DNA from 3 places in the Pseudomonas sp. AC247 genome. Region 1 is predicted to be linked to each of the others. Evidence: predicted binding sites of a transcription regulator. Region 1 holds the regulator's gene; each other region holds the start of a gene.

Region 1 (10,717 bases):
ACTCCTGATTCGCATCAACATCAAAAGATCGCAGCCTTCGGCAGCTCCTACATGGATCGCATTCCACCGGTAGGAGCTGCCGAAGGCTGCGATCTGTGCTCGACCTAATTCGGCAGTTCGAGATTATCCAGCGCCCGATTCACCGCCAGTTCCCCGAGCATGATCAGTTGCGCAATGCCCAGTAGCGTCCTGCGTTGTGATGCAGGTATGAGGTTGGCGAAGTCGTTGGCGATGGTTCTGGCTGAGGCGAGTGTTTCGCAGGCGTTGGCCAGCAGCTCCTCGCTTTTGATGTCCGAAACGACGGCGTACATCGTGCTGGGTTTGCGTGGCGGTCGGGTGCTGCCGGGGCAGAGGTAGTGATCGAGGGCGCGGTCGGCGGCTTCGTGGAGTTTTTTTGAATCGAGGGATTCGTAGGGGGAGGTGGGGTCGGTTTCTGGCGGGTTTGGTGTTGGTTTTATCATCGGTGAAGCCTCTAGAGTAGTGAAGCTGCCACCGTTCGCTGCTAACGAAGGAGGTGGCGGCTGTACGCGGGTTAGCAGACCAGGACTCTAGAACCCGGCGCACCGAAGTGCCCCACGCAAAGCCGCCATTACGGCAACAGGCTTTGTGCGTCTAGAGAAAAACCCGGGCTGCTAAACCCGATCACTGAATGATCAGCGACCGACCCACAATAGAACCCGCCCCCAAGGCGCACAAGCCGGCGGATTCTGGCGTAGCTGTAGGCAAAGGCGCAAGGATGTGTAGCCTGCGAGACGTGTCATGAGGTGTCTTTTAAACACCTGAGTTTAAAAGTCGACTTTTGCTGACTTCACTGGCCCTTCCCGAGCAGGCTCACCTCCTGATTTGGAATGCGATCCCCTGTAGGAGTGAGCCTGCTCGCGATAGCGGTCTGTCTGGTTTGAATGTATTGACTGGAAAATCCTCATCGCGAGCAGGCTCACTCCTACATTGTTCGCGTTCAGCTCCCTCTCTGTTTCAATCAATCGCAAAAGTTGGAAGGCTTCTTGCAATAGCCGCCGTGCGCCTGCGTTGGGCGTCAAAAGTTTGCTTTAAAGGAACGGGGAAAACCGGTGGATCGCTCTCAGTTATTCAACACAGCACGCACAAACGTTGCCGATTTAAGTCGGGGCAATCTGGGCGTGCCGTTGCTGTTGCTGGTGATGCTGGCGATGATGATGTTGCCGGTGCCGCCGTTCCTGCTGGACGTGTTCTTTACCTTCAACATCGCCCTGTCGATCGTCGTCCTGCTGGTCTGCGTCTACGCGCTGCGGCCACTGGATTTCGCGGTGTTCCCGACCATTCTGCTGGTCGCGACCCTGTTGCGGCTGGCGTTGAACGTGGCCTCTACACGGGTGGTCATGCTCCACGGTCAGGACGGCCACGCCGCTGCCGGTAAGGTGATTCAGGCCTTCGGTGAGGTGGTGATCGGCGGTAACTACGTGGTCGGTATCGTGGTGTTTGCGATCCTGATGATCATCAACTTCGTCGTGGTGACCAAGGGTGCCGGGCGGATTTCCGAGGTGAGCGCGCGCTTCACCCTCGATGCGATGCCCGGCAAACAAATGGCGATCGACGCCGACCTCAACGCCGGTCTGATCGACCAGAACCAGGCCAAGTTGCGCCGTCAGGAAGTCGCCCAAGAGGCCGAGTTCTACGGTTCGATGGACGGTGCCAGCAAGTTCGTCCGTGGTGACGCCATTGCCGGCCTGCTGATTCTGTTCATCAACCTCATCGGCGGCATGGCCGTCGGTATCTTCCAGCACAACATGAGCTTCGGCGACGCCGGTCGGGTTTACGCCTTGCTGACCATCGGTGACGGTTTAGTGGCGCAATTGCCATCACTGTTGTTATCGACAGCTGCCGCGATCATGGTGACCCGTGCTTCCGGCTCGGAAGACATGGGCAAACAGATCAATCGCCAGATGTTCGCCTCGCCGAAAGCGCTGGCGGTGGCGGCCGGTCTGATGGCGGTCATGGGCCTGGTGCCGGGCATGCCGCACTTCTCGTTCCTGAGCATGGCTGCGCTGGCTGCCGGTGGCGCCTATCTGTTCTGGAAGAAGCAAAACATCGTCAAGGTGCAGGCCCTGCAAGAGGTCAAGCGTCAACAAGAGCTGCTGCCGTCGCCGGCCCGCGCCATGGAAACCAAGGAACTGGGCTGGGATGACGTGACCCCGATCGACATGATCGGCCTGGAAGTCGGTTATCGCCTGATCCCGCTGGTGGACCGCAATCAGGGTGGGCAACTGCTCGCGCGGATCAAGGGCGTGCGCAAAAAGCTCTCGCAGGATCTGGGCTTCCTGATGCCGACCGTACACATCCGCGACAACCTCGACCTGGCACCGAGCGCCTATCGCCTGACCCTGATGGGCGTGATCCTCGCCGAAGCCGAGATTTACCCGGATCGCGAACTGGCGATCAACCCCGGCCAGGTCTACGGCACGCTCAACGGGATCAACGCCAAAGATCCGGCTTTCGGCCTGGAAGCGGTGTGGATCGAAATCAGCCAGCGTGCGCAGGCGCAATCGCTCGGTTACACCGTGGTCGATGCCAGCACCGTGGTTGCGACGCACTTGAACCAGATTCTGTACAAGCACTCCAGTGAGCTGATCGGCCACGAAGAAGTGCAGCAACTCATGCAATTGCTGGCCAAAAGCTCGCCAAAACTGGCTGAAGAGCTGGTGCCGGGTGTGGTCTCGCTGTCGCAACTGCTCAAAGTGCTGCAAGCGCTGCTGGCCGAGCACGTGCCGGTGCGCGACATTCGCAGCATCGCCGAAGCCATCGCCAACAACGCTGCCAAGAGTCAAGATACCGCCGCGTTGGTCGCTGCTGTGCGGGTCGGCGTATCGCGCGCCATCGTCCAAAGCATTGTAGGCACTGAGTCCGAGCTGCCTGTGATCACCTTGGAACCAAGGTTGGAACAAATATTGCTCAATAGTCTGCAGAAGGCAGGACAAGGCTCGGAAGAGGGCGTTCTGCTGGAGCCAAGCATGGCCGAGAAGCTGCAGCGTTCGCTCATCGAAGCGGCGCAGCGTCAGGAAATGCAAGGTCAGCCGGTGATCCTGTTGGTAGCAGGCCCGGTGCGCGCGATGCTCTCGCGCTTTGGCCGCCTCGCAGTCCCTGGACTGCACGTGCTGGCCTACCAGGAAATACCGGACAACAAGCAAGTGACCATCGTTGCGACAGTAGGGCCCAACGGCTGAGGTAGTGGTTTATGCAAGTTAAGCGTTTCTTTGCCGCCGATATGCGTCAGGCCATGAAGCTGGTTCGTGATGAGCTGGGCGCTGATGCCGCCATCATTGGCAATCGTCGCATTGCCGGCGGTGTCGAGCTGACGGCGGCACTGGATTACAAATTGTCGGCGCTGGCACCACGGGTTCCGAACATGGAACTCGAAGACGAGCTGCGCAAGACCCAGTCGCGCATCGTCACCGCCCAGGCCGAGTTGAGCCTGCGTGGCGAAGCCGACGGCAACAGCAATCGGCAGATCTTCGCCGGTCTGCCGTTGACCGCTGGGCTGCCGCTGACCGCCGCTGAGCCGCTGAGCGAGCCGACTTACGCCGCTCCGGCGCGTCCAGCCCCGGCGCCTGCGCAGTCCTCCGGCGGCGTCGATCCACGCGCACTGGATTCGATGCGTTTTGAATTGAACAGCCTGCGCGAGCTGATGGAAGTTCAGCTCGGCACCCTGGCCTGGAATCAGTTGCAGGGCAGCCGTCCGGCGCAAGCCAACCTGTATCGTCGTCTGCAACGCATCGGTCTGTCCGGGCCGTTGTCGCGCGATCTGCTGGCGATGATCACCGATATTGAAGAGCCGCGTCAGGCCTGGCGCATGTTGCTCGCGCACCTGGCGCGGATGATTGCCGTACCGGAAGTCGAGCCGCTGGAAGAGGGCGGGGTGATCGCCATGGTCGGCCCTGCCGGCATGGGCAAGACCACCACGCTGGCCAAGCTCGCCGCGCGTTACGTGCTCAAGTACGGCGCGCAGAATGTCGCGCTGGTGAGCATGGACAGTTTCCGCATCGGTGCCCAGGAACAACTGAAGACCCTGGGGCGCATTCTCAATGTGCCGGTGACTCACGTCGATCCGGGCCAATCGCTGGTGCAAGCGCTGGATCCACTGCTGCGCAAACGCGTGGTGCTGATCGATACTGCCGGCCTGCAAGCCAGCGATCCGGCCCTGCGCATGCAGCTCGAAAGTCTGGCCGGTCGAGGCATTCGTTCAAAAAATTATCTGGTCTTGGCAACCACCAGCCAGAAACAGGTTCTAACCGCCGCTTATCACAGTTACAAGCGTTGCGGGCTTGCCGGGTGCATCCTGACTAAACTGGATGAAACGGCCAGCCTTGGCGAAGTGTTGAGCCTGGCGATCAGTCATGAATTGCCGGTCGCGTACCTGACCGATGGCCCACGGATTCCGGATGATCTGCATCTGCCGCGCCGTCATCAACTGGTCAGCCGCGCCGTCAGCGTGCAAATGCAGGAAGAACCCAGCGAAGAAGCCATGGCCGACATGTTCGCTGATATCTATCACAGCCCCACCAAGCAGGTAGGCTGAGGTATTCATGAACAGTTTTTGTACCTACATCGATGGTCTGCCATGCATTGTTCCGGTTGTGAACGCGCAGCCAGTAATGTGGCCTCCGTCTATGCAAGACAAGGTAAAGAAATAACATGGGCAGCATGCATCCCGTACAGGTGATCGCGGTGACCGGCGGCAAAGGTGGCGTCGGCAAGACTAACGTGTCAGTGAACTTGTCCCTGGCGCTGGCAGAGCTTGGCCGTCGGGTCATGTTGCTGGACGCCGACCTGGGTCTGGCGAACGTCGACGTTCTGCTGGGGCTCACGCCCAAACGCACGCTGGCTGACGTTATCGAAGGCCGCTGTGAGCTGCGCGACGTTCTGTTGCAAGGCCCCGGCGGGATTCGCATCGTGCCGGCCGCGTCCGGCACCCAGAGCATGGTCCACCTGAGCCCGGCACAACACGCTGGCCTGATTCAGGCGTTCAGCGACATCGGCGACAATCTCGACGTACTGGTGATCGACACCGCTGCGGGTATTGGTGACTCGGTAGTCAGTTTTGTTCGCGCAGCCCAGGAAGTGTTGCTGGTGGTGTGCGACGAGCCGACCTCGATCACCGACGCCTACGCGCTGATCAAACTGCTCAACCGCGATTACGGCATGAACCGCTTCCGCGTATTGGCCAACATGGCGCAGAGCCCGCAAGAAGGCCGCAACCTGTTCGCCAAGTTGACCAAGGTCACGGATCGCTTCCTTGACGTCGCTCTACAATACGTCGGCGCCGTGCCTTACGACGAAAGCGTGCGTAAGGCCGTGCAGAAACAGCGTGCCGTCTATGAAGCCTTCCCGCGTTCCAAGTGCGCGCTGGCGTTCAAGGCGATCGCGCAGAAGGTCGATACCTGGCCGCTGCCCGCCAACCCGCGTGGCCACCTTGAATTTTTCGTCGAGCGCCTCGTGCAGCAAACGGCAGGGCCAGTGCTATGACCGCCAGCGGTATGAATTACTACAAGAAGTCGGCACGTGATGCGCAGTACGAGTTGATCGAGCGTTACGCGCCACTGGTAAAGCGCATTGCCTATCACTTGCTGGCACGGTTGCCGGCGAGTGTGCAGGTCGAAGACCTGATCCAGGCCGGGATGATCGGCCTGCTTGAAGTCTCGACCAAATATGACGCCAGCAAAGGCGCCAGTTTCGAAACGTACGCGGGCATCCGAATCCGCGGCGCAATGCTCGACGAAGTGCGCAAGGGGGACTGGGCGCCACGCTCGGTTCACCGCAATACCCGTATGGTCAGCGACGCAATTCGCTCAATTGAAGCTAAAACCGGCCGTGACGCTAAAGATCACGAGGTTGCAGCCGAACTCCAATTGAGTCTCGACGATTACTACGGGATTTTGAATGACACCTTGGGCAGCCGCCTCTTCAGTTTCGACGACCTGCTGCAGGACGGCGAACACGAAGGGCTGCACGAGGATGGCGCGAGTGCTCATCTTGAGCCGTCACGCGATCTGGAAGATGAACGCTTCCAGGCGGCGCTGGCGGACGCGATTGCCAATTTGCCGGAGCGTGAGCGACTGGTGTTGGCGCTGTACTACGACGAAGAGCTGAACCTCAAGGAGATCGGTGAAGTCCTTGGCGTCAGTGAATCGCGGGTCAGCCAGTTACACAGCCAGTGCGCGGCCCGCTTGCGGGGGCGTTTGGGGGAGTGGCGAGCGCGCTGAAGGCAGTGTGGGGACACTGCGAACGAGGCTGGTGCGGTGATGAACGGCACCGGTCTTGCTCTGTTGTGCTCCAGACAGTCTTCGAGTGCTGCGCCGATTGATTGAAGTGGCGCGTCCAGGTGCTGGGCGCGTTTAAGACTGCTTGGAGGTCGAATTGAACAAAGACATGAAAATCCTCATCGTTGATGACTTCTCAACGATGCGGCGGATCATCAAGAACCTGCTGCGCGATCTTGGGTTCACCAATACCGTCGAGGCCGACGATGGCACTACCGCCATTCCGGTGCTCAACAGCGGAAGCATCGACTTTCTGGTAACAGACTGGAACATGCCGGGCATGACCGGTATCGACCTGCTGCGCCACGTGCGTGCCGATGAAAAACTCAAGCATCTGCCCGTTCTCATGGTGACCGCTGAAGCCAAGCGCGAGCAGATCATTGAAGCCGCTCAGGCCGGTGTAAACGGCTACGTAGTCAAACCTTTCACGGCTCAGGCGTTGAAAGACAAAATCGAGAAGATTTTCGAACGCATCGGCTGATGAACGCGCGGGGGAGCTATGGAGCATAACGAATCTTCACAGGGCGATTTCGAGTCGACCCTGAAAAAACACGCGGTCGAACTGGTCGAGAGCCTTGAAAAAGGCAGGTTCGGCGACGCTGTGCAACTGATCCATGAGCTCAATCAGACCCGTGACCGTGGCCTGTATCAGGAAGTCGGCAAGCTCACACGTGAACTGCACAGTGCGATCGTCAACTTCCAGATCGATCCGAACATGCCGCAGGCCGAGGAAGTGTCGCAAATCACCGACGCCACCGAACGCCTGGGCTATGTGGTCAAGCTGACAGAGGCCGCGGCCAACCGCACCATGGATCTGGTGGAAAGCGCCACGCCGGTGGTCAACAGTCTGGCCGATGAAGCCCAGGCCTTGAGCACCGATTGGGGTCGCTTCATGCGTCGCGAAGTCGGGGCTGAAGAGTTCCGCGAGCTGGCGCGCCGGGTCGACGGTTTTCTGTCGCGCAGCAGCACGGACAACCGTGCGGTGTCGAGCAATCTCAACGACATCCTGCTGGCCCAGGATTACCAGGACCTGACCGGTCAGGTGATCAAGCGTGTGACCCAACTGGTCACCGAAGTCGAAAGCAATTTGCTCAAACTCGTGCTCATGGCCAGTCAGGTCGACCGCTTTGCGGGCATCGAACATGACCGCGCCGCGATGCTTGCAGAAAAAGATCCACAAAAACATCTCTCGCAGGGTGAAGGTCCGCAGATTCATGCCGATAAACGAGAAGACGTTGTGTCCGGTCAGGACGATGTGGACGATTTGTTATCCAGCCTCGGGTTCTAGAGTTTTGGAATTTTAGGTTTTTTGGGTTTTTAGACCTGTAGGAGCACCCCATTAATGAGCTTCGGCGCCGATGAAGAGATCCTTCAGGATTTCCTGGTTGAGGCCGGCGAGATTCTTGAGCAACTGTCCGAACAACTGGTCGAGCTGGAAAGCCGTCCGGATGACGCAGATCTGCTCAACGCAATTTTTCGCGGTTTCCACACTGTAAAAGGGGGCGCCGGCTTCCTTCAGCTCAATGAGCTGGTGGAGTGCTGTCACATCGCCGAAAACGTGTTCGACATCCTGCGCAAGGGTGAACGTCGCGTTGATGCAGAACTGATGGACGTTGTCCTCGAAGCACTGGACGCGGTGAACAGCATGTTCACTGAGGTTCGTGAGCGTGCTCCGATCACCGCTGCCACCCCGGAACTGCTGGCTGCGCTGGCACGTCTGGCAGAACCGCAATCGGCGGACGAAGCTCCGGCTTCGCCAGTGGCCGAGATGATCGAAGATCTGGTCGGCGAAGGCGAATCGGGCGACATCACCGATAACGAATTCGAACAACTGCTGGACTCGCTGAACGCCGTCAAGGCCGAAGCTGAAGCCCCGGCAGCAGCTGCACCTGCGCCGGCTGCCGATGGCGCGGCCAGCGATGAAATCACCGATGCCGAGTTCGAGTCGTTGCTCGATCAGTTGCACGGCAAGGGCCAGTTCGCCGTGGACGCGGTTGCACCCGCGGCGGCAGCCCCTGCGGCACCGGCCAAAGGCGACAGCTCCGACATCACCGACGACGAATTCGAAGCACTGCTCGATCAGTTGCACGGCAAGGGCAACTTTGCTGTCGATGCGCTGGAGTCGGCGATTGCTTCGGCTCCTGCGCCTGCTGCTCCAGCGGCCGCAGCGGCGGGCAGCGATCTGATCAGCGATCACGAGTTCGAATCGCTGCTCGACGAATTGCACGGCAAAGGCAAGTTCAGCGAAGTCGGCACCGCCGCTGCTGGCAGCGCCTCTACTGTCGCCACGCCTGCCGCCAAGGCACCGGCCGCTGTTGCAGCGCCGAAACCTGCTGCCAAGCCTGAGCCTAAAGCCGAAGCGCCGAAACCGGCCGCCGCAGCTGCACCGGCTCCGGCGCGTGCACCAGCGACACCGCCACCGGAAAAACCGGCGAGCGAAGCCGAGACCACCGTGCGCGTCGACACCGCACGTCTCGACGAAATCATGAACATGGTCGGCGAGCTGGTGCTGGTGCGTAACCGTCTGGTGCGCCTGGGTCTGAACAGCGGCGATGAAGCCATGCAAAAGGCCGTGTCGAACCTCGACGTGGTCACGGCTGACTTGCAGACCGCGGTGATGAAGACCCGGATGCAGCCGATCAAGAAGGTCTTCGGGCGCTTCCCGCGTCTGGTTCGTGACCTGGCGCGTCAGCTCAAGAAAGAGATCAACCTGGAACTGGTGGGTGAAGAAACCGACCTCGACAAAAACCTTGTCGAGGCCTTGGCTGACCCGCTGGTCCACTTGGTGCGCAACGCCGTCGACCACGGCATCGAGTCGCCGGAAGAACGCGAAGCGTCGGGCAAGGCCCGTGGCGGTCGTGTGGTGCTGGCGGCCGAACAGGAAGGCGACCATATCCTGCTGTCGATTTCCGATGACGGCAAAGGCATGGACCCGAACGTCCTGCGTTCGATCGCGGTAAAACGCGGTGTGATGGACAAGGACGCGGCCGATCGCCTGAGCGACACCGAGTGCTACAACCTGATTTTCGCCCCGGGTTTCTCGACCAAGACCGAGATCTCCGACGTCTCCGGCCGTGGTGTCGGCATGGACGTGGTGAAGACCAAGATTTCCCAGCTCAACGGTTCGATCAACATCTACTCGACCAAGGGCCAGGGCTCGAAAATCGTCATCAAGGTGCCGCTGACCCTCGCGATCATGCCAACCCTGATGGTCATGCTCGGCAACCAGGCGTTTGCGTTCCCGTTGGTCAACGTCAACGAAATCTTCCACCTCGACCTGTCGACCACCAACGTTGTGGACGGCCAGGAAGTGGTGATCGTGCGGGACAAGGCGCTGCCATTGTTCTACCTCAAGCGCTGGCTGGTCAGCTCCGCCGCTCACGAAGAGCAGCGTGAAGGCCACGTGGTGATCCTTTCGGTGGGCACGCAGCGGATCGGCTTCGTCGTCGATCAACTGGTCGGCCAGGAAGAAGTGGTCATCAAGCCATTGGGCAAAATGCTCCAGGGAACTCCGGGCATGTCCGGCGCCACCATTACCGGTGACGGCCGCATTGCACTGATTCTCGATGTTCCGAGCATGCTCAAGCGTTACGCCGCACGGCGTATTTGAATCCGGGGCAGCGGGGCGACAACGTTCCGCTGCACCTAATGGAGTGTTTATGGCAGTCAAAGTCCTGGTGGTGGACGATTCGGGTTTTTTCCGCCGCCGCGTCTCGGAAATTCTTTCAGCGGATCCGAGCATCCAGGTGGTCGGCACGGCCACCAACGGTAAAGAGGCGATCGATCAGGCCCTGGCTCTCAAGCCGGACGTGATCACCATGGACTACGAGATGCCGATGATGGACGGCATCACGGCAGTGCGGCACATCATGCAGCGCTGCCCGACCCCGGTGTTGATGTTCTCCTCGCTGACGCACGAAGGCGCGCGGGTCACCCTCGATGCGCTGGACGCCGGTGCGGTGGATTTCCTGCCGAAGAATTTCGAAGACATCTCGCGTAACCCGGAGAAGGTCAAGCAACTGCTGTGCGAAAAGGTCCATAGCATCTCGCGCAGTAATCGTCGTTTCAGTGCTTACAGCGCGCCAGCTCCAGTGGCTGCGCCTGCACCTGCGCCAACCCCGGCGGCATCAAGCTTCAGCAGTCACAGCACTCATGCTCCGGCCCGTCCGGCGCCTGCCCCTGTGCATGCACCTGCGCCAAGCCGCGCGTCGACGGCCAGTTCGTCCTCGCCGGCACCGAAGCGCAAAGCCTACAAACTGGTTGCCATCGGCACCTCGACGGGGGGCCCGGTTGCCTTGCAGCGCGTGCTGACTCAGTTGCCGGCAAATTTCCCGGCACCGATCGTGTTGATCCAGCACATGCCGGCGGCATTCACCAAAGCGTTTGCCGAGCGTCTCGACAAGCTCTGCCGCATCAGCGTCAAG
Region 2 (10,717 bases), 3.1 Mb from region 1:
TGTTGAGCAGGGTGAAGCTGGCCTGGAAGCCGACGGCGTTTTCCGCGTAGTTCGACTGTTCCAGCTGGGCGTCCACGGTGTTCTGGTCGATCGAAGGCTGCATCGGCGTGCGATACATCAGCGATTCGTCGCCATTGCCCAGACCTTCGGCCTCGATATGACGGCTGTTGGTCATGTTGAGGGCAAAGTTGCCGCCTTTTTTGGTTTTCTCGGTCTGTGCTTCCAGCACTTTGGAGAAGTCCAGATCCCGAGCCTTGTAGTTCGGGGTATCGGCGTTGGCGATGTTGTTGGCCAGGACTTCAGCGCGCTGGGCGCGGAAGCCCAGGGCTTGTTCGTGAATGCCGAGCGCTTTATCGAAGCTGATGCTCATGTCGGGAACCTTCGGGTGACCGGTTTTTCGTAACTGAGCTTTAGCAAGCGGCGTGCCAAAGCGAAAAAACCCCGTAAACCGGGGCTTCGCGGGCAATCGGCAAAGCGGCAATGCCAGAAAAGCGGCAACAGGTTTCCGCCGAATGCCGCTTTTCTGCCGCTTGCCTTCTCCCTCACCCACACCACAGCCCCCTTGTAGGAGTGAGCCTGCTCGCGATAGCGGTGTGTCAGGCACCGATGATGTTGGATGTGCTACCGCTATCGCGAGCAGGCTCACTCCTACACGGGTTTTGTGGTGTCAGGGAGAAATTCCGCAGGCATAAAAAAACGGCAGGCCTTTGCGGGCCTGCCGTTTTTGCTGTTGCCGATGCAATCATTTCGCCTGGTAAATAATCCCCGGGCTGCACTGCACCATCTGGTAATGGTCCGGCAAACCGTTCAGCGCTTCGGAAGCGCCAAGGAACAGATAACCGCCCGGCTTCAACGTGCTGTGAATGCGCAACAGGATGTCTTTCTTCACTTCGGCAGAGAAGTAGATCAACACGTTGCGGCAGAACACGATGTCGAACTTGCCCAGCGCGGCATAGCTGTCGAGCAGGTTGAACGAGCGGAATTCCACGCGGTTCTTGATCGGCGCCTTGATCACCCAGCGCCCCGGCCCTTTCGGGTCGAAGTAACGCTGCAGACGTTCCGGCGACAAACCGCGACCGATCGCCAGGCTGTCGTACTCGCCCGTCTTGCAGTTGGTCAGCATCAGGCCGGACAAATCAGTAGCAACGATCTGCACACCCATCTTCAACTGGCCCAGGTTGCTGCGCTCGAACTCGTCGATCGACATCGACAGCGAGTACGGTTCCTGGCCCGACGAGCAGGCTGCCGACCAGATCCGCAGACGCTGGTTGGGGCTGGCCTTGATCGCTTCAGGCAGTACCTTGTTCTTCAAGACTTCAAACGGATAGGTGTCACGAAACCACAGGGTTTCGTTGGTCGTCATGGCATCGACCACCTGCTCGCGCAAACCGCTGCGCGGCTGGGTCTGGATGCGCTGAACCAGCTCACCCAGGGATTTGATGCCTTGCTGCTCCATCAGTTTGTTGAGACGGCTCGAGACCAGGTACTGCTTGTTTTCACCGAGCAAAATGCCACAGGCTTTTTCCAGGAAGACCCGGAACTGTTCGAAATCCAAATTACCCGTAGACAATGATGCCGCCTCTTAAATCGTGTTGACCGCCAAGGGCAAAACGCCCTTAGCTGATATCTGCTGCTTTGATCCGGTCGACTACCCGGGATGCCAGGTCATCAGGACGGAATTTGGCCAGGAAGTCATCGGCACCGACTTTCTTGACCATCGCCTGATTGAATACCCCGGACAACGAAGTATGCAGGATGATGTGGAGCTTTTGCATGCGCGGGTCAGCGCGAATCTCGGCCGTCAGGGTGTACCCGTCCATCTCCGGCATCTCGATGTCGGAGATCATCATCAGGAACTCTTCTTCCGGCTTCTTGCCCTCATCGACCAGCTTGCGCAAGTAATCCAGCGCCTGCTTGCCGTCGTTCAGCGCCACCACTTCGACACCGACCGTCTGCAGGCAACGCGTGACCTGCTTGCGCGCCACTGACGAGTCATCGACCGTCAAGACCCGCAGCGACAACGCCTTGGTCTGGGTCTCGACATCGACCACGCCCACCGAAATCGCTTCCGGTGTCGGCGCAACTTCCGCCAGCACTTTCTCGACGTCGATGATTTCGACTAACTGATTGTCCACCCGAGTCACAGCGGTCAGGTAATGATCGCGACCCGTGCCCTTGGGCGGCGGATGAATCTCTTCCCAGTTCATGTTGACGATGCGCTCCACCGAGCGGACCAGGAAACCCTGGGTCTTGGTGTTGTACTCCGTGATGATCACGAACGGGTTGTTCTTGTCTTTCAACGCACCCGAGCCGGTCGCCATTGCCAGATCCAGGATCGGAATGGTCGCCCCTCGAATATTCGCCACCCCGCACACGACAGGACTGGACTTGGGCATCAACGTCAGCGACGGGCATTGCAGCACTTCCCGCACCTTGAACACGTTGATTCCATAGAGCTGCTGACCGTCAAGACGGAACAACAACAGCTCCAGGCGATTCTGCCCCACCAGTTGCGTGCGCTGGTTCACCGAATCCATTACACCAGCCATGCCCAGACTCCTACATCAACGCCAAGTGTTGTTGCGACGCACATTCATTGCTAAACGGCACGGCGCTTGCTTTTTAACTCGTATGAACGCTCAAACGACATTTTTCCGACGCCTGACATCGCCCCTCCGCAGAGGGCTCTGTGCCGCGTGCGCCATTTGCTGCTTTTTTGCTGGCAGTCCTGCCATTGCTGATGCGGTTACCTTGCCTGACATGCTTATCGGCGTCACTCAGGGCTTTCTTGAGTTCACCGTAGAAGACTATCTGGCCACCAGTCAAACCGAAGGCCGCTATGAAATCGAGGTCAAGCAACTCGATCCACGTATGCGCATGCCTATGTGCGACAAGGAATTGACAGCCACTTTGGAGAGCCCGGCACGTCCTTTGGGCCGCGTAACCGTGAAGGTTCGCTGTGAGGGATCCTCACCCTGGACCGTGTTCGTGCCCGCTCAAGTCCGCCTGTTTCGCGAGATTGTCACCACCACCCGGCCACTCAAGCGTGCCGGAATTATCGAACCGCAAGACGTGACCTTGCGCGAACGCGACGTCAGCCTGATCAATCAGGGCTTTCTGACCTCGGTGGACGAAGCGATCGGGCAAAAATTAACCCGACCAACGGTCGCCGATCAGGTGATTACCCTGGTCCATCTGGAACAGGCCGAAGTCATTCGCAAAGGCGATCAAGTGGTGATTACCGCCCGCAGCGGTACGCTGGCGGTACGGATGCCGGGCGAAGCCCTGTCCAACGGCGGATTGAAAGAACAGATCAGGGTGAAAAACCTCAACTCCCAACGGGTCATCAAGGCGCAAGTCACCGCGCCAGGCCAAGTGGAAGTAGCGATGTAGAAAACTGGCGCTGATCCCGGCTGTTCCCTAAACTGTGCCGCAGCAGGATTCGCGCCGGCGCATGCAAGGTTCGTTGGTAAATGCGCCTAAAGTTTTCCAGGGGATGGCCGAAAACATGGCAAGCGTCCAAATTCCCAGAGGTTTTTATCATGGTCATCGATTTCAGCCGTTTGAACAGCTCCTCGTCACTTACGGGCAGTACACGTACCAGCAACGCCAAGGACACCGCCGAAACCGGCACCTCCGCGCCGCTGAATACCCAGGCCGAACCGGCCAGTACCGCAAAAAGCGGGGAATCGGTACACCTCAGCAATGAGGCTCAACAGTTGCAGAAGGTCACTGACAAGCTGCGCGATCAACCTGCTGTCGACAAAGCCCGTGTGGCCGAGTTGAAAGCCGCGATTGCCGATGGCAGCTATAAAGTCGACAGCAACCGTGTAGCCAGCAAACTGCTCAACTTCGAAGCCCAGCGCTAGGCCAACGCCAGCGCCAGGCTTTTGGACGCTTAAAACCCAAGGCCAGCCATGCACGACACTAATTTATTGCAACTGATCATCGACGACTTTGCTCCAGCTCAACAATTGCTGGAGTTATTGCAAACCGAGTCCCTCGCTTTGCACGGTCGTGACATGCCCCTGCTGGAAGAAGTTCTGGCACGCAAACAGGCGCTGATCATTCTGCTCGAACAGCATGGCCGCAAACGCAGCGAAATCCTCGCCAGCCTTAACCTGCCGACCAATCGGCAGGGGCTTGAGCAATTGGCCAGCCAATCGAGCATTGGCGAACAATTGCTCAGCCAGAGCGATTTCCTCACCGACCTCATCGCGCAATGCCAGGCGGCCAACGTCAACAATGGCCAATCGATCCTGGTCCAGCAGGCCGCCACGGCCAATCAGCTGAAGATCCTCACCGGCGGCGAGCCGCCAGCGCTCTACGACGCCAGCGGTGCCTTCTCCAAGCTTGCGAAGCCGCGCGCGCTCAGTCAGGCGTGAGCCGTTCGATGCCTGCGCTCTATCAACCTGCGAAACATGCTGGCAAAATGCTGGCTAGTCGTAGTCAAATTTTGTCTGGAGATTGATTCAACGTGTCCAACGTCCTTAGCGCGGATGATGCTCCGCAGCCACCAAAGGTGCTCACTACACCTCTGGAAATCTCCAGCAACCTGCGCCAGCTGCAAGAAAGCCATGATCCGCTGATCATCACCTTCCACGAGCGCAGCCAGCGTTTCCAGAGTTACCTGATCAAGGTCGACCGTGACACCGGGACGATCGCTCTGGACGAAATGATCCCGCGCGACGGCGAGCGTTTCTTGCAGGCCGGTGAGCCGTTCAAGGTCGAAGGCTTCCACGATGGCGTGCGCATCGCCTGGGAATGCGACGGTACGTTGAACATCGAAGAATCCGAAGGTGATCGCTTTTACACCGGCGAGCTGCCGACCGAAGTGGTTTACCACCAGCGTCGCAATGCATTTCGCGCCGCGCTGAAACTGACCGATCTGGTCAGCGTTGAACTTGGCGGCGAAAAGCTCAAGGCGCCGATCAACGGCAAGCTGCTGGATATTTCCGCCACCGGTTGCAAACTGCGCTTCGAAGGCGACATCACTGACCGCCTGCAACTGGGCCAGGTCTACGATCGCCTGATCGCCCCGCCACTGTTCGGCAACCAGCCGACCTCCGTCGAACTGCGTTATCTGCACTTCGAAGAAAAACTCAACATCACCTTTGCCGGTTTGCGCTTCCACAACATCAGTGGCCAGGCTGCCCGCAACGTTGAGCGTTTTGTGTATCAATTGCAGCGTGAAGCACGGCGTTTCGACAAAGACGACATGTGATTCAGACGCGCAAACAAGAAGGGCAGTCCTTGGCGGGACTGCCCTTTTTTGTACCTGCTCCAATGATCCGACAGCAATGAGCTCCCTGTGGTGAGGGGATTTATCCCCGATGGGCTGCGAAGCGGCCCCAAATACTGACCCCGCATTTCTCCTGACTGATCGCATTGAATGGCTGGCGGCTGCTGCGCAACCGAAGGGGATAAATCCCCTCGCCACAGAGACTGTGGCCGACTGCACAGACTCTGTTCACTGCAGAGTCATAGGCTCACTACTGATGGCTGCGACTCCAGGATATCAAGGTCTGCCACCACTGATGTCCGGTGTCGGTTTATCGCTGTCGTCATCCGCACCAGCCCCAACCACAGGTTCAGGCTGCACCTCAGGCTCCGGATCAGGTTGCGACTCAGGCTCCGGTGCCACGGTGTTCTGCATCTGATCCTGCACTACCTGCTCATCCACGCGCGGGTCCAGCGCAGCCACCAGTGGCGAACTGGACATGCTGTCCGGCATCGCCACGTGATGCAGTGGTGCATCGTCGACCTGATGCAAGTTGGTTACAGCTTTCGGGCGGATCCGCCACACCAGCACCAGGGCAAAGAAGCTGAAGAACGCATACAGACTCTGGCTGCCAAACAGCTTCATCAGCACACCCGCGAGTAACGGCCCGATGCTCGCACCGACACCGTAGGTCACCAACAGCATCGCCGTCAGCGAAACCCGGCGATCACCCTCGACGTGGTCATTGGAGAAGGCCACCGCCAGCGGGTACAGACAGAACTGCACCAGCGAACAGAAGAAACCGACAATGAACAGCACCTCCAGCGGCACCTGCGGCATGATCGCCAACGGCAACGCCGCGACCGCCAGAAACCCGGCAAAACAGCGAATCAGCAAGGCCCGGTCGTAACGGTCGGACAACCAGCCCAACGGCCACTGCACCAACAAACCGGCAAAGATGCAGCTACCCATGAACAAACCGACCTGTTCGGTCGACAGCCCTTGCTGCGAGGCATACAAAGGTGCCAGACCGTAGAACGAACCGATGATCAGACCGGCACCGAGCACGGTACTCAGCGACTGCGGCACGCGCTTGATAAAGAAGCGCGGCTCCATCGGCGCCGGATGCAGCGGCGCCGGGTGAATCCGTCGCGTCAATGTCACCGGGACCAGGCACAGCGCAAAGCACAGGGCGACCAGCATCAGCAGCTCCAGGCCCAGGCCCGGGTGCATGACCAGAATCAGTTGGCCCAGCACCAGGCCAAGATACGAAGCGATCATGTAGCCACTGAACACCAACCCCCGCTGGTTGGCATCCGCCTGCTCATTGAGCCAGCTTTCGATCACCATGTATTGGCACATCATGCCCAGACCGACGATGGTCCGCAGTACCAGCCATGCCGGCAGCCAATCGACCAGACCATGACCGAGCACCGCCGCCCCGACAATGCCGGCACACGCCGAATACGCCCGGATATGCCCGACCCGCGCAATCAGCCGGTGGCCAATCTTGCCGCCCAGCACCAGACCGAAATAGTTGGCCGCCATCAGCGCGCCGACCCACAGCCCATCGACATGGTCAGCGGCCAGGCGCAACGCCAGGTAAGTAGAGAGAAGGCCCGAGCCGATCAACATCATCAGCGAGGCGAAATACAGCGCTCGAAAGGATTTCCAGATTTGGCGCATCGGCGTTCCGAGCGGCTCCTTGCAGTGAATACCGGGCTATCAAAACGATAGCCCGATGGCGACAGTTCGTCAGGCCTGGGCTGCTAGAACACGCCGTTCCCAGGGAGTGATTTCATCAAAGAAGCTGGTCAACTCCATGGTCTTCGAAGCGATGTAGCCTTCGATGAACTCCTGTCCGAACAGTTCCCTCGCCAATTGGCTACGTTTCAGACGATCAAGCGCGGCATGCAAGGTACATGGCAGCGAAAGGTTGTCCGGCACCTCGAACTCCCCTTGAATGGCTTCAGTCGGCTCCAGCTCATGCTCGATACCGTGCAAGCCCGCAGCCAGACTGGCGGCAATCGCCAGATACGGGTTGGCGTCGGCGCCTGGCAAACGGTTTTCGACCCGACGAGCGACCGGCGAACTGGCGGGAATACGCAAGCCGGCGGCGCGATTGTCATGGGACCAGCAGGCGTTGTTCGGCGATGCGTACGGATGGCACAAGCGCTGGTAGGAGTTCACATTGGGTGCAAACAGTGCGGTGAACTCGGCCATGCCCGCCTGCTGCCCACCGATGAAGTGGCGGAAAATTGCCGTCGGCTGGCCGTTTTCGTCGCTGAAGACATTCTTGCCACTGTTGATGTCGACGATGCTCTGGTGAATATGCATCGAACTGCCCGGCGTATGCGCCAGCGGCTTGGCCATGCACACCACGGTCAGACCGTGCTTGAGCGCGACTTCTTTGAGCAGGTGTTTGAACAGAAACGTCTGATCGGCCAGCAGCAACGGATCGCCGTGCAGCAGATTGATCTCGAATTGGCTGACGCCCATTTCGTGCATGAAAGTGTCGCGCGGCAGGCCGAGGGCGGCCATGCATTTGTAGACTTCGCTAAAGAACGGACGCAGACCGTTGTTGGAACTGACGCTGAACGCCGACTGGCCATCTTCGCGACGACCGTCGAGGCCGACCGGAGGGCGAAAGGGTTGGGTCGGGTCGGTGTTGGGGGCGAAGATAAAGAATTCCAGCTCGGTCGCCACCACCGGCGCCAGACCGCGCGCCGCGTAACGTGCGATGACCTTCTTCAACTGGCCACGGGTCGACAGATTGGAGCTTTCGCCGGTTAGTTCATCGGCGTCGCAAATGGCCAGGGCACGCGGATCGTCGCTCCACGGCAAGCGATGGATCTGGCTCGGTTCGGCAATCAGGGCGAGATCGCCGTCATCGCTGCCGTAAAACCGCGCCGCGGGATAACCACCCATGATGCATTGCAGCAGCACACCACGCGCCAGCTGCAAACGCCGCCCTTCGAGGAAACCCTCAGCGGTCATTACCTTGCCTCGCGGCACGCCATTCAAATCCGGCGTGACACATTCAATCTCATCAATGCCCGTCAATCGCTGTGCGAGTGAACGCTGGCCATCGGTTGTCATGACGCTATCCTTGTTATTGTGCGAGCCGCGAACGGCGACTCGTACAAAATAGGCTTCGGCTGTTCGCAATATCAAGCAGCGTCACACAAAATAACCACACCCGAAAGCGCCCTCTGTAGGAGCTGCCGAAGGCTCGGGCCGCGATCGGACGATCTTTTGATCTTGCTTTCAAGAACAACATCAAAAGATCGCAGCCTTCGGCAGCTCCTACACAGGGCATGCTTTCAGGGCAGGTAGAGGCTGAATATGCCGCCGCCCAACGGGCCGCCGTTGCGGATTTCCGTGCGACCTTCAACACCGTTGCGCTGATGCAGCGCTGCGATGCGGTTGGCGAAGTACAAACCGAGCCCGGTGCTGCCACTGCTGTGGTTGATGCCCTGCACGTAATCGGCCTGACGCTCGAGCATCTCGGCCGGGTAACCGTCGCCGTCGTCGTTGATGCTCAGGATCAATTGCCCGGCCTCGTCGCTGACGGTAATCAGCAGAGATTCGCGGGCATAGCGAATCGCATTGTTGATGCAGTTGCCGAGCACCGAGGCGACCAGCTCGCGATCGAAGAACCCCAGCGGGCTCAGCGGATCAACTTCATAAGTGGCGACGATGCCGCGACTGGCGAACACCTCTTGATGCGATGCCAATTGCGCTTCGATAAAGTCATCGAGCTCGTGATAGGCCGGTTGCAGTGGCAGCTGGTTGACGCCGAGCTTATACAGCCCGAGCAACTGCACCAGCATGCCGTTGAGATGGGCGAACTCGAAGTCGATCACGCCCGGCTCCGTGCCTTGGCGCTGCGCCTCAGGCAAACGCGCCAGCCATTGGCTGTGAGCCTGCATGAGCATGGCCAGCGAGTTTTTCATGTCGTGGACGGTGGAGGCGATCACCGTGGAAAAATCCAAAGCCTGCGGGTCGTGGTTCATTCGCCAAACGCCTTGCTTTTCAGCTTCTGATAACGCGCATGACGCGCGTCGGTGTCGGGCATCAGGCCAACCATTTTCAGGCAGGCCCGACATTCTTCCAGCTCCGCCGACGGCACCGACGTGTCGGTGCCGTGCAGCAGCGACTGGGCCATGTTCAGCGCGATACTGATGTTCTTCGGTTGCATCTTCAGCGCCTTGCGGAACACCTCGCGGGCCTCCACCAGATTGCCGGTCTTGTACACGCGCACGCCCTGACGGTTGAGGTCGGCAGCGGCGTTACTGGAGCTGAGGATAGTCGGGTCGTCGGTGAGCTTGGCGATGTCTTTCATCACCGCCGGATCATCACCGTAGATCTCCGCGCAGCTCTTGAGCATCGAGGTGCCCGCCTCGGCCTGACCGAGCATTTGCAGTTGCTTGGCGACTAGCAGCGCCGCCTCCGGACTCATGAACTGCTCCATGCCGTCGAGGCGCATCAACGCTTGCTCGGTGAGCTTGTCGGCGGTCTCGGCATCATTGAGCAGCAGGCTGGTGGCCTTCATCAGGCGCGCACGAATCTGCAGGCCCGGATCGGTCGGGTTCTCTTTGGCCACTGCACTGAGCGTAGTGTTGATCTCCAGCCGCGTGCGCGTGTCGAGACCGCGCTCGCTGCCCTTGCTGATCAGCGCATGGGCCAGGCCAAGGTTACTTTCCGGATCCTTGAATCGCGACTGTGCGCCTTGCGCCACGGCTTGCCGATAGGCGCGCGAGGCGGTGTCGAAATCTTCATTGGCCATCGCCAGTTTGCCGAGCAAGGCCTGGCGACGTACCGCCAGCGGCGACAGACGAATCGCCTCTTCCAGCACCTGCTGTGCGCCTTTGGTGTCACCTTCGGACACCAGCACGTCGGCCATGCCGTCATACAGCGAAGGCATCATCGGAAACATCTTCAAGGCTTTTTCGTAAACACCTTTGGCCTGTGCCACCTGACCGCGCTTGAACAACAATTTGCCCAGCCCGGCGAACGCCCATGGCAGCGGTCGGTCAGCGATGATGCTGTCGTAAAGACGCTCCAGCGCTTCATTCTGGTTCATGTCGCGCAATGCATCGGCACGGTAGCGCAGGCACAGCGGCGAATAACGAATGTCCTGCTTGCACAGAGCGATGCAAGCGTTAAGCACCTCGACCGGTTTGCCGCGATCGAGGGCTTGCAGAATCGGTTTGAGCAACGTCTTGCGCTGCTCCAGACGCTCCAGGCGCTGGGCCAGGCCTGAGCGGTTGAACGGTTTGGTCAGGTAAGCATCGGGCTCGTGCTCCAGGGCACTGAGCACCATCGCCTGACTGGTCTCGGCGGTGACCATGACGAACACCGCCTCATGGCTGATGAGCTTTTCCAGCATCAGGTCTTCGAGTACCTGCTGGCCGTTCTTCTTGCCGTCGCCGAGGTGGAAATCCTGCAGGATGAAATCGTAGGACTTCTGCGCACACATCTTCAGCGCCTGCT
Region 3 (10,717 bases), 2.1 Mb from region 1:
ATGTTTTTCGAGCGAACCATGCCGCCGTAGAACAGCGCCAGGCCCGGGATGGTCATGAACAGCACGAGGGCTGTCGAGGTGAGCATCCAGGCAGTGTCGCCGGAATTGAGGACCGGGGCCGCCACTTCGTCTGCCGCCATAGCAAGGCCGGGCATTACGATAGACAACAGGGCTCCTAGCCCTGCGAATTTACGCAGAGTCATATTGTTTTCTCCTGGGGCGTTGGGGTTTGTGGCGGCGCTTAGATCGCGTCGGTATCGGTTTCGCCGGTACGGATGCGAATCGCCTGTTCCAGATTGACCACGAAGATCTTGCCGTCACCGATCTTGCCGGTGTTGGCCGCTTTGGTTATCGCCTCGATAACCCGATCCAGATCCTTGTCGTCGATGGCCACGTCGATTTTCACCTTGGGCAGAAAATCGACCACATATTCCGCGCCGCGATACAGCTCGGTGTGACCCTTCTGCCGGCCGAAGCCTTTGACTTCAGTAACGGTAATGCCCTGCACGCCGATTTCGGACAGCGACTCGCGCACGTCGTCCAACTTGAACGGCTTGATGATGGCAGTGACTAGCTTCATGAAAACTCTCTCCCGAATTGGTGGACTTGCCCCAGGAAAACAAACCCGACTCAAGTCTAAGCGCAGTGCCTGGCTTTGTAACGCATCGTCGGCCGTACCTGCCCGACTGACGCCAGCTAACCGCTGCCGACGAAACTCCCCGCTCCGCCTGCCGCACTGCATTCGTCACAGCGACTGCATCAGTGCATGGGTCGAAGGTGACTAAGCAGAAAGCTTGCCATCTCGCCAAAAACCTCTGATTTCAATCCCTTGGCCGCTGTCGCACGCCATCCCGTGCAAAACCCCATCCGGATACGCACAACAACGGTGCGTCGCCGTCCGTCCGCCTGCGCGAAAAGCGTGCATCCCTGACCACGGGATTGACTATAGACACTGCGTGATACACTGCCGGCCATTGTTTCCAGGACATCCACCATGCTCGCGCCCAAAGACTTCCTCGACGCCCTGAGCGGCACCGCCTCCCGCCTCTTCAGCGGCGACACCCCGCTGCCGAAAGCCGAAATTGAAAGCCAGTTCAAGATGCTGCTGCAGAGTGCCTTCAGCAAACTCGACCTGGTCAGCCGCGAAGAATTCGACAGCCAGATGGTCGTACTGGCCCGCACTCGCGCCCGCCTCGAAAGCCTCGAAGCCAAAGTCGCCGAGATGGAAGCCAAGCTGACACCGCCAGCCGAATAACGCATCCACCTGTAGGAGCTGCCGAAGGCTGCGATATTTTGATCCTCAGCCCTTCAACCATCCCGGCAACGTCCTACAACCTGCACCACCGCCGTCCGATTGCGCCGAAAAGCCCAGGTTTCTAAGCTCACCCGATGCTGAATGTTCAGCACCGGGTTTGGCGACCCGAACAGCTTAAGGCGCACGACAACCATGATGGCGGCTACATTACCGCCACATCGTTTCATGGCGGTTGTGCGTGGGAGACCTTCGGGTCTGCCGGGTTCCTTTTGCTCCGGTTCGCCAACCCGCGTACAACTGCCACCCAATCGTTTGGCGACGATTGAGGGCAGCCCCTTAAGCAAGAGGAACTGCTCAATGAATCAAGAAGAGACTTATCTGACCCCGCACATTTTCACCCGCCACAAACTCCCCCTCCACGCCCTCCTCATCCAGAACCAACCCTGGTTCTGCGCCCGAGACCTGAGCCGCCTGCTGCACATCTACCTCAACGAACGCATGCTGCGAAAACTCGACCCCGACCAATACCAAACCCGTAAAACCCTGATCCACAACCAGATCGAAAACACCCTGCTGATCAGCGAATCAGGCATCTACGCCCTCCTCGTCTACCACTACTGCCCCGAATACCGAGCGCTGCGCGAATGGCTCACCCACCAAGTCATCCCCACCCTGCGCGACGCCCAACACCCCACCACAAGCGAACGCCCACACCTGAGCCTGCTCAGTTGGCCGGACATGACATTGAGTTTGTTGCACTGGAATAACCAGCAGTGGATACGGTTACAAGATGTGCCGCAGATGATGGTGGAACGGGAACAGACCAAGCGCCCAATGACGGGGCCATGGTGGAAAAGAGCTTCGCGAATGCTGCAATCGCTATAAACCCGCATGCCGGAGCTGGGCCCTGCGCAAATCGTAAGTCGATTGGAGATTCATCCAGAACTCAGGCGTAGTGTTGAGATGAGTGGCAAGGCTGATTGCCAGATCGGCGCAGATCCCGAGCTGGCATTTCACAAGCTTTTCGATCTCACTTTCGGGCCAGTTCGTGGGCATGGCCAGATCCATGACGGTCATGCCCGACGGCTGCATGAATTCCTTATTCAGAACCTCGCCCGGATGAATCGGGCGCATACCATTGCGGTCCATTTTTCGCATCCAGAGACTGCGTTGAGTGGCCAAGCTGGAACATCCGACTCCTGGATACAAGACCTTCATCCCCTTTCGGCGTCCTACAACTATTAGGGCATGGCCCTACAAACATCAGCGTCTGCGCCTGATTACGCGACTTTTCCTCCTTGTACTACGGTGGCCAACAAAGCATCTGTCACCCAAAAAACGAGGCATCAATGAAAGACAAAAAGAGAAGGGCAAAGCTAGAAGAGATTGTTGGATATCACGCTGAAGCACTTCGGTTAGCCGGAGGTATTTCAGCCAATCAGCGTCGTTTTATTGAGGTAGCGGCCAAGTACGGTAAAGAACTCGAACCGGATGGTTGGCTGGCCGGGGGAGGAAGCCAAGTAAGAAAACCCGAAGAAGAAAACTAATGTGACGCCTCTACTGAACGTGGAAGGACACCTTGGCAACATCCAGTGAAGGTTTGCCCTCGCATCCGTGTCGCCTGGATTCGCTCTCCCAACTACCCTTCAAAAACCCGCAGGAAGCGGCCCCCGATTCAGCTCAAGGAACGACCATGTCCCTCTCCATCGTCCACAGTCGCGCCCAGATTGGCGTGGAAGCCCCCGCCGTCACCGTCGAAGTCCATCTGGCCAACGGCCTGCCGTCGCTGACCATGGTCGGCCTGCCCGAGGCGGCGGTGAAGGAGAGCAAGGATCGGGTGCGCAGCGCGATCATCAATTCAGGGCTGCAGTTTCCCGCGCGGCGGATCACCTTGAATCTGGCGCCGGCGGATTTGCCCAAGGATGGCGGGCGGTTTGATCTGGCGATTGCCTTGGGGATTCTGTCGGCGAGTGTGCAGGTGCCGTGTCTGACGCTGGACGATGTGGAATGTCTGGGAGAGTTGGCATTGTCCGGCGCAGTAAGGGCGGTGCGCGGGGTTTTGCCGGCAGCATTGGCGGCGCGCAAGGCGGGTCGTGCGTTGGTGGTGCCGCGAGCGAATGCCGAGGAGGCGTGTCTGGCTTCGGGGTTGAAGGTGTTTGCGGTGGATCATTTGCTGGAGGCGGTGGCGCATTTCAATGGCCATACGCCGGTTGAGCCCTATGTCTCCGATGGATTGATGCATGCCAGCAAGCCTTATCCCGACTTGAATGAAGTGCAAGGGCAAGTGGCGGCGAAACGAGCGTTGCTGATCGCTGCTGCGGGGGCCCATAACTTGTTGTTCAGCGGGCCGCCGGGAACGGGTAAGACATTGTTGGCAAGTCGGCTGCCTGGGCTGTTGCCGCCGCTGGCCGAGAGTGAAGCACTGGAGGTGGCGGCGATTCAGTCAGTCGCCAGTGGCGCGCCGCTGACCCATTGGCCGCAGCGCCCCTTCCGTCAACCGCACCACTCGGCATCAGGGCCGGCTCTGGTCGGCGGCAGTTCGAAACCGCAACCCGGTGAGATTACCCTCGCCCATCACGGCGTGCTGTTTCTCGATGAGCTGCCGGAATTTGATCGCAAGGTATTGGAGGTTTTACGCGAGCCTTTGGAGTCAGGGCACATCGTGATTTCCCGAGCCAAGGATCGCGTGCGCTTTCCGGCACGTTTCCAGTTGGTCGCAGCAATGAACCCCTGCCCCTGTGGATATCTTGGTGAGCCCAGCGGCAAGTGCTCGTGCACACCGGACATGGTGCAGCGCTATCGCAACAAGCTATCGGGGCCTTTGCTGGATCGGATTGATCTGCACCTGACGGTGGCGCGGGAAGCGACGGCGTTGAACCCACAGGCCAAGCCGGGAGAAGACAGTGCCAGCGCCGCAGCATTGGTAGCCGAGGCTCGCGAGCGACAGCAAAAGCGTCAAGGCTGCGCCAACGCGTTTCTCGATCTGCCAGGACTGAAAAAACACTGCAAGTTATCCACAGCCGATGAGAAATGGCTGGAATCAGCCTGTGAACGGCTGACGCTATCGCTGCGCTCGGCACACCGGCTACTCAAGGTCGCCCGCACTTTGGCAGACCTTGAGCAAGTCAATGCAATCAAACGCGAACACTTGGCCGAGGCGCTGCAATATCGGCCGGCGACACCTTAATGCTCGGTCAGATCCACCAACGGCGTCTGCCGCACTTCGGTCTCGCGCCCCGCCTGAATTTCGGTCACACGCTTCAAGGCGTTATCCACAGCCCCCTTGTCCGCAAGCAGGCTGTAGCTGATCTGGAACTGTTTGTGTTCTTTGGGTGCGATAGTCGGCACCAGATTCAGCGGACGCTGATAGCGGCGGTTGTAGGAAAAACTGGTGCCCGGCTCCAGCCCCGTGACATAGCCCTGCCCTTGCGTATCGGTGTTTTTCCACAGGGAGAACACCGGCAACTGCTGGGTATTGAAGCCGACGGAGACACCGAGGCTGCCCGCCTTGTTATGCAAAACGGTCAGGGTTTCACCTTTCGCGTCGGCATAGGGCACAACGTTATAGACGGTTTCGTCGTAGTCCTTGGTCGGCGCGCGATAGGTCTGCCAGTCAGCCAGATCGCCTTTGGCCTTGTCGTTGAACGGCGAGACCTGTTTTACCGGTGCAGCAAAACGGGCACCCTGCTCGAGGAACGGCGTGCTGAAATTGCTGTGGTACAGCGCTTGGTATTCCTTTGGATAGTCGCCGTTGTTGGTCAGCGTATCGTTGAGTGCAAAGCGCACGCTGCCAGGCTCGGTGACCAATTCAGTGACAACCGAGAAATCGACTTTCTTGAAAGCTTGCTCTTTCAGCTCGCCGCGCAGACTGATGGCGTAGGGTGGCTTTTCGTCGATGTGCAGCGTGACGGTACTGGCCGGGATGTTGGCGGCGCGGCCGTGCAAGGTCAGCAGCTCACCATTATCGATGCCGGGATGGCCGACCCATTCGTAACCGCAGCGGGCGACCAGCTCATTGAAGCCTTCCAGCCAACCCAGCCCACCGCGTCCGTTGAGCTCGATAAAGGACGGGTTGACCACGTCCTTGACCGGCGAATCCCACCCCATGCGCACATTGCCGACAGAGGCCTGCAAGACATTCATGCCGCGGGTTGGCACCACCGAGAGTTTCATCGTGCCGTTATCGATATCAACGATGCTGACACCTTCCTGCCGCCCACCGTGCAAGGTACGCAGGCTTACGGAGAAGGGTTGGTCGGTTTTCACACCGAGCTGTTCACTGGTGATGCTCCAGTTTTGCGCGGGCTTGTTGGTATCGAGAAGGACGTAATCCCAGGCCATGGCGTGGGAAGCAGCAGTGAAAGCGCCGAGGGCGACGGCGAGTTTGAGCGGAGTCATGGCAGCAGCCTTTATTGGAGTTGTGCCATTTTTATAGCGCTGCGGAAACGTTTCAGCAAGTATGAAAGAGCAAGAGTACGAGTGTTTTATCCAGGATTGGCGGTGAGGCGATCGCGAGCAGGCTCACTCCCACAGGGATCTTTGGTGATCACAAACATTGCGACCAACCGATACACCTGTAGGAGTGAGCCTGCTCGCGATAGCGATTTCAGCCATCCATCAACGGAAGCGATCAACCTCGGAACGCAAATCCGCCGCCAGCTTCTCCAGCTCTTTAGCCGTAACAGCCAGGTTCGACACAACCTCACGCTGCTCACTGTTGGCCAGCGCAATGCTCTGCAAATTGCTGCTCAACAACGTCGCGGTGCTGCTCTGCTCCTGAGTCGCCGTAGTAATCGCGGCAAACTGCTGCCCCGCCGAACGGCTCTGCTCGTCAATACGCGCCAGCGCCGACGCGACATTGGCGTTACGCGACAGACCTTCCTGCATCAGCACGTTGCCCTGCTCCATGGTGCTGATCGCGTTGCCGGTTTCCTGCTGGATGCTATGAATCATGCTGGAAATCTCATCGGTGGCCTGGCGAGTACGCGAAGCCAGGCTGCGCACCTCGTCCGCCACCACAGCAAAGCCACGACCCTGCTCACCGGCACGGGCTGCCTCGATTGCAGCGTTGAGCGCGAGCAAATTGGTCTGCTCGGCAATCGAGGTGATCACGCCGACGATGCCGCCAATTTCCTGCGAACGCTGACCGAGGGTGTTGATCACGGTGGCGGTGCTGTTCAGGGCGCCAGCGATTTGCTCCAGCGACGACGAGGCCTCTTCCATCGAGCTGCGACCAATCTGTGTTTGCTGAGCATTTTCCTGCGCCAGACGCTGGGTCGCGCCCATGTTGTCGGCGATGTTCAACGAGGTCGCGCTGAATTCTTCCACCGCGCCGGCCATGCTGGTGATTTCGCCGGACTGCTGCTCCATGCCTTCGTACGCGCCGCCGGACAGGCCAGACAAGGCTTGCGCACGGCTGTTGACCTCTTCCGAAGAGCGGCGGATGTGCTCGACCATCGTCGACAGCGCTTGGCTCATCTGGTTGAACGCACGAGACAATTGACCGATTTCGTCGTTGCTCGATACGCTCAGGCGCACGCTCAGATCGCCAGCGCCCAAAGCTTCGGCCTGACGTACCAGATCGCTCAGTGGCGCCAGTTTGCTGCGCAGCAACCACACAACGGAACCGACCGCCAACAGCATCGCCAGCAGGCTGCCAATGGCCAATTGCGTGCCGACGCTCCAGGTCACTGCGCGGATTTCGGCTTTCGGCATGCTTGCCACCACCGACCACGGCCCGCCATCAAACGGCACCGCGACGCTGTAGAAATCTTCGGACTTGTCGCCCCAGAACTGACCTTTGCCCGGCGATTTCGCCAGATCCTTGATCACTGGAATCGCTTGATCCAACGCCTGCACACCCGCCGGAGCAACCAGCCATTTGCTCTGCTCATCGAGCAGCGCCAGCGAGCCGGTCTGGCCAATGCGGAAGCGCTTGAGGTTGTCGAACTGGGCATTCTGCGCGTCGGTGTAATCGAAACCGACAAACAACACCGCAATCACCTTGCCGCTGCCGTCGCGCACTGGCGTGTACTGAGTCATGTAGGAACGATCGAACAGCAACGCACGGCCAACATAGCTCTGCCCCGCCATCAACTTCGCGTACGCCGGGTGCGCGTGATCAAGCAAGGTGCCGATAGCACGGGTGCCGTCCTGTTTGGTCAGCGAGGTGCTGACCCGCACGAAGTCTTCACCACTGCGCACAAACAACGTGGCGACGCCGGCGGTCATCTGCTTGAACTCGTCGACTTCCTTGAAGTTGTTGTTCAGCACTTCGCTGCCCAAGTGCAGGCCCGGGGTTTGGGTGCCTGCCACCGTTACCGGCTCACTCGGGTGAATGCTCAAGCCGGCGCTGAAGCGCTTCTCGAACAACCCACTCAGACGCTGGGTGCTTTCACGCAGCGTGCCGTGAAAGGTACTCAGTTGGTCGGCCAGCAGCCGCGCCTCACTGGCCAGATGCTCTTCACGGGTGGCGAGGTTGGCCGAATCCAGCGAACGCAGGGCGAACACCGTACTGCCACTGATAACTATCGCCAGTATCACAGCGAGCGCGAGGCCCAGCTGCGAGGCGATCCGAGCGCGAGGTTGAGACATGCACAGCTCCTGGCCGAGCCACGGGATCCTCCTTGATCTCGACTCGGATAATTTTCTAATAGTGGGGGTGAATCGTGGATACCGGCACGACGGTTCCACTTGCTCATAGTCGGCGGTAAAACCGAATACTTGAGCGCATTGCGAGGGTATGGCGCAAGGCCTCCATTGTGGCGGCTCGAACGTTTCAGCCCAAGCGCGCAACGTCCGGCAGCTCCATGGCGCGGACTTCGCCCTGCAGGAAGTCGCTGAGGCGGCGCAAACGTTCACCTCCCGGACGGGTCTTTGGCCACACCAGGTAATAATTCAATCCACTGGCGACCGCAGTCGGCCATGGCAGGCTCAGCCGTCCTTGCGCGACATCTTCGGCGACCATCAACAGATCGCCCATCGACACACCGTAACCGCGCGCCGCCGCGATCATGCCCAATTCCAGCGTGTCGAAGACTTGCCCGCCCTTGAGCGAGACCTGATCGGACAAACCCATGTGCTCCAGCCAACTGCGCCAGTCGCGGCGATCCGGCGTCGGATGGAGCAATTCGGTGGACGCCAGCCGGGCCAGATCCCACGGTTGATCATTGAGCAGGTTCGGTGCGCCGACGGGAATCAGCTCTTCGGGAAACAGCAAGCTCGCCTCCCAGTCCGGCGGGAAATGCCCGTCGCTCAACAGCACCGCACAATCGAACGGCTCATCGTTGAAGTCTACCGAATCGACGTCCATCCACGCGCTGGTCAGTTGCACTTCGTTGCCCGGTTGCAAGTGACGGAAACGACTGAGTCGCGCCAGCAACCAACGCATGGTCAGGGTCGACGGGGCTTTCATGCGCAGGATGTCATCTTCAGCGCGCAAGGTATTACAGGCCCGTTCCAGGGCTGCAAAACCTTCACGAATACCCGGCAACAGCAAACGGGCCGACTCGGTGAGCTGCAAATGGCGACCGCTGCGGTGAAACAGCTTGCAGGCAAAGTGATCTTCGAGCGTACGAATGTGCCGACTCACCGCACTCTGGGTGATCGACAACTCCTCGGCCGCACGCGTGAACGAGCTGTGCCGCGCGGCGGCTTCGAATGCGCGCAGGGCATACAACGGAGGAAGTCGACGGGACATGCACAAGGCTCCTGCAGCGGGATACAGCGAAATGGACAGTTTCTACTCAGGATGAGTATTACTCATGCGACCCATCCTTTTTATCCCTTTGTGCAATAACTGCCAAGCGCCGAGAATCGATGCTCTCCTGTTCCCTCCGATATCGAGTGGTGATGACCATGCAGCATCCTGTGCGTACCGAACTCTGGGCCATTCTGCGGCTGGCAGGGCCGTTGATCGCTTCACAGTTGGCGCACATGTTGATGGTGCTGACTGACACCCTGATGATGGCGCGCTTAAGCCCCGAAGCGCTGGCCGGCGGCGGGCTGGGTGCAGCAACCTATTCGTTCGTGTCGATTTTCTGCATCGGCGTGATTGCGGCGGTTGGCACGCTGGTGGCGATTCGCAAAGGTGCTGGCGACATCATTGGCGCCGCACGGCTGACTCAGGCCGGGTTGTGGCTGGCGTGGCTGATGGCGTTGGGCGCTGGGTTGCTGCTGTGGAACCTGAAACCGGTGTTGCTGCTGTTCGGCCAGACCGAAACCAACGTCAACGCTGCCGGACAATTCCTGATCGCCCTGCCCTTCGCTCTGCCCGGCTACCTCAGTTTCATGGCGCTGCGCGGGTTCACCAGTGCGATTGGCCGGGCGACGCCGGTGATGGTTATCAGCCTCGCCGGCACCGTGGCCAACTTCCTGCTCAATTACGCGCTGATCACTGGCATGTTCGGCTTGCCGAAAATGGGGTTGATGGGCATCGGCCTGGTCACGGCGATTGTCGCCAACTGCATGGCGCTGGCATTGGCCTGGCATATTCGCCGGCATCCGGCCTATGACGCTTATCCGCTACGCGCAGGGTTATCGCGGCCGAATCGGCAGTACCTGAAAGAACTCTGGCGCCTCGGTCTGCCGATCGGTGGCACCTACGCGGTGGAAGTCGGGTTGTTTGCCTTCGCGGCGCTGTGCATGGGCACCATGGGCAGCACGCAACTGGGCGCGCATCAGATCGCCCTGCAGATTGTCTCGGTGGCGTTCATGGTGCCGGCGGGCATGTCCTATGCGATCACCATGCGCATCGGCCAGCATTACGGCGCCGGGCAATTGCTCGATGCACGGATGTCGGGCCGCGTCGGGATCGTCTTTGGTGCGGTGGTGATGCTCGGGTTTGCGATGGTGTTCTGGTTGCTGCCAAATCAGTTGGTCGGGTTATTCCTTGATCACAATGATCCGGCGTTTGCCGAAGTGATTCGTTTGGCGGTGAGCCTCCTGGCCGTGGCGGCATGGTTCGAGCTGTTCGACGGCACGCAGACGATTGCCATGGGCTGTATTCGCGGGCTCAAGGATGCAAAGACCACGTTCCTGGTCGGGCTCGGCTGTTATTGGCTGATTGGCGCGCCGGCGGCGTGGTGGATGGCGTTCCACTTGAACTGGGGGCCGACGGGCGTCTGGTGGGGCTTGGCGCTGGGCCTGGCGTGCGCGGCGGTGAGTCTGACGCTGGCGTTTGAGTGGAAGATGAAGCGGATGATTCGGCGTGAGCCTGTGTCATCAAGTCAGTTCACTGTCCCGCAGACCGACTGAGACACCTTGTAGGAGTGAGCCTGCTCGCGATAGCGGTGTGTCAGATAATGATGAGTTGTCTGACACACCGCTATCGCGAGCAGGCTCACTCCTACATTGATTATGTGTTCAGCTTACGATCTCAAGGGCGGGCTGTTGGCTTGAGCCGAAGGTCAGATACTCAACCAGCTCTGCCAACGGCAACGGCCGGCTGATCAGATAACCCTG

What was found. The regulator FliA, encoded in region 1, starts transcription of late flagellar genes. The targets are predictions, from matches to a motif close to CTAAAGTTTNNNNNNNNNNNGCCGNTAA.
Region 2: flgM (flagellar biosynthesis anti-sigma factor FlgM) is a predicted target of FliA. The motif match lies at 3,480-3,507, and genes of this name have one in related genera.
Region 3: ACZZ0B_RS27515 (methyl-accepting chemotaxis protein) is a predicted target of FliA. The motif match lies at 7,956-7,983, and genes of this name have one in related genera.

The regions. Positions count from the first base shown of each region.
Region 1 is NZ_OZ409829.1:3,969,882-3,980,598, reverse strand. Features, by position in the region: gene flhB (flagellar biosynthesis protein FlhB) at 1-8, shown strand, start outside; gene ACZZ0B_RS17965 (DUF6124 family protein) at 105-461, opposite strand; gene flhA (flagellar biosynthesis protein FlhA) at 1,071-3,200, shown strand; gene flhF (flagellar biosynthesis protein FlhF) at 3,212-4,552, shown strand; gene fleN (flagellar synthesis regulator FleN) at 4,669-5,499, shown strand; gene fliA (RNA polymerase sigma factor FliA) at 5,496-6,236, shown strand; gene ACZZ0B_RS17940 (chemotaxis response regulator CheY) at 6,403-6,774, shown strand; gene ACZZ0B_RS17935 (protein phosphatase CheZ) at 6,793-7,581, shown strand; gene ACZZ0B_RS17930 (chemotaxis protein CheA) at 7,636-9,903, shown strand; gene ACZZ0B_RS17925 (protein-glutamate methylesterase/protein-glutamine glutaminase) at 9,953-10,717, shown strand, end outside.
Region 2 is NZ_OZ409829.1:908,481-919,197, reverse strand. Features, by position in the region: gene flgB (flagellar basal body rod protein FlgB) at 1-370, opposite strand, end outside; gene cheR (protein-glutamate O-methyltransferase CheR) at 743-1,570, opposite strand; gene ACZZ0B_RS04390 (chemotaxis protein CheV) at 1,617-2,549, opposite strand; gene flgA (flagellar basal body P-ring formation chaperone FlgA) at 2,632-3,393, shown strand; gene flgM (flagellar biosynthesis anti-sigma factor FlgM) at 3,543-3,869, shown strand; gene ACZZ0B_RS04375 (flagella synthesis protein FlgN) at 3,918-4,385, shown strand; gene ACZZ0B_RS04370 (flagellar brake protein) at 4,478-5,224, shown strand; gene ACZZ0B_RS04365 (MFS transporter) at 5,519-6,907, opposite strand; gene ACZZ0B_RS04360 (glutamine synthetase family protein) at 6,977-8,218, opposite strand; gene ACZZ0B_RS04355 (sensor histidine kinase) at 8,545-9,237, opposite strand; gene ACZZ0B_RS04350 (response regulator) at 9,234-10,717, opposite strand, start outside.
Region 3 is NZ_OZ409829.1:6,079,108-6,089,824, reverse strand. Features, by position in the region: gene ACZZ0B_RS27555 (ammonium transporter) at 1-203, opposite strand, end outside; gene glnK (P-II family nitrogen regulator) at 242-580, opposite strand; gene ACZZ0B_RS27545 (accessory factor UbiK family protein) at 995-1,255, shown strand; gene ACZZ0B_RS27540 (BRO-N domain-containing protein) at 1,613-2,140, shown strand; gene ACZZ0B_RS27535 (HigA family addiction module antitoxin) at 2,135-2,404, opposite strand; gene ACZZ0B_RS27530 (hypothetical protein) at 2,605-2,802, shown strand; gene ACZZ0B_RS27525 (YifB family Mg chelatase-like AAA ATPase) at 2,949-4,442, shown strand; gene ACZZ0B_RS27520 (aldose 1-epimerase family protein) at 4,439-5,653, opposite strand; gene ACZZ0B_RS27515 (methyl-accepting chemotaxis protein) at 5,873-7,849, opposite strand; gene ACZZ0B_RS27510 (LysR substrate-binding domain-containing protein) at 8,034-8,954, opposite strand; gene ACZZ0B_RS27505 (NorM family multidrug efflux MATE transporter) at 9,113-10,510, shown strand; gene ACZZ0B_RS27500 (putative bifunctional diguanylate cyclase/phosphodiesterase) at 10,619-10,717, opposite strand, start outside.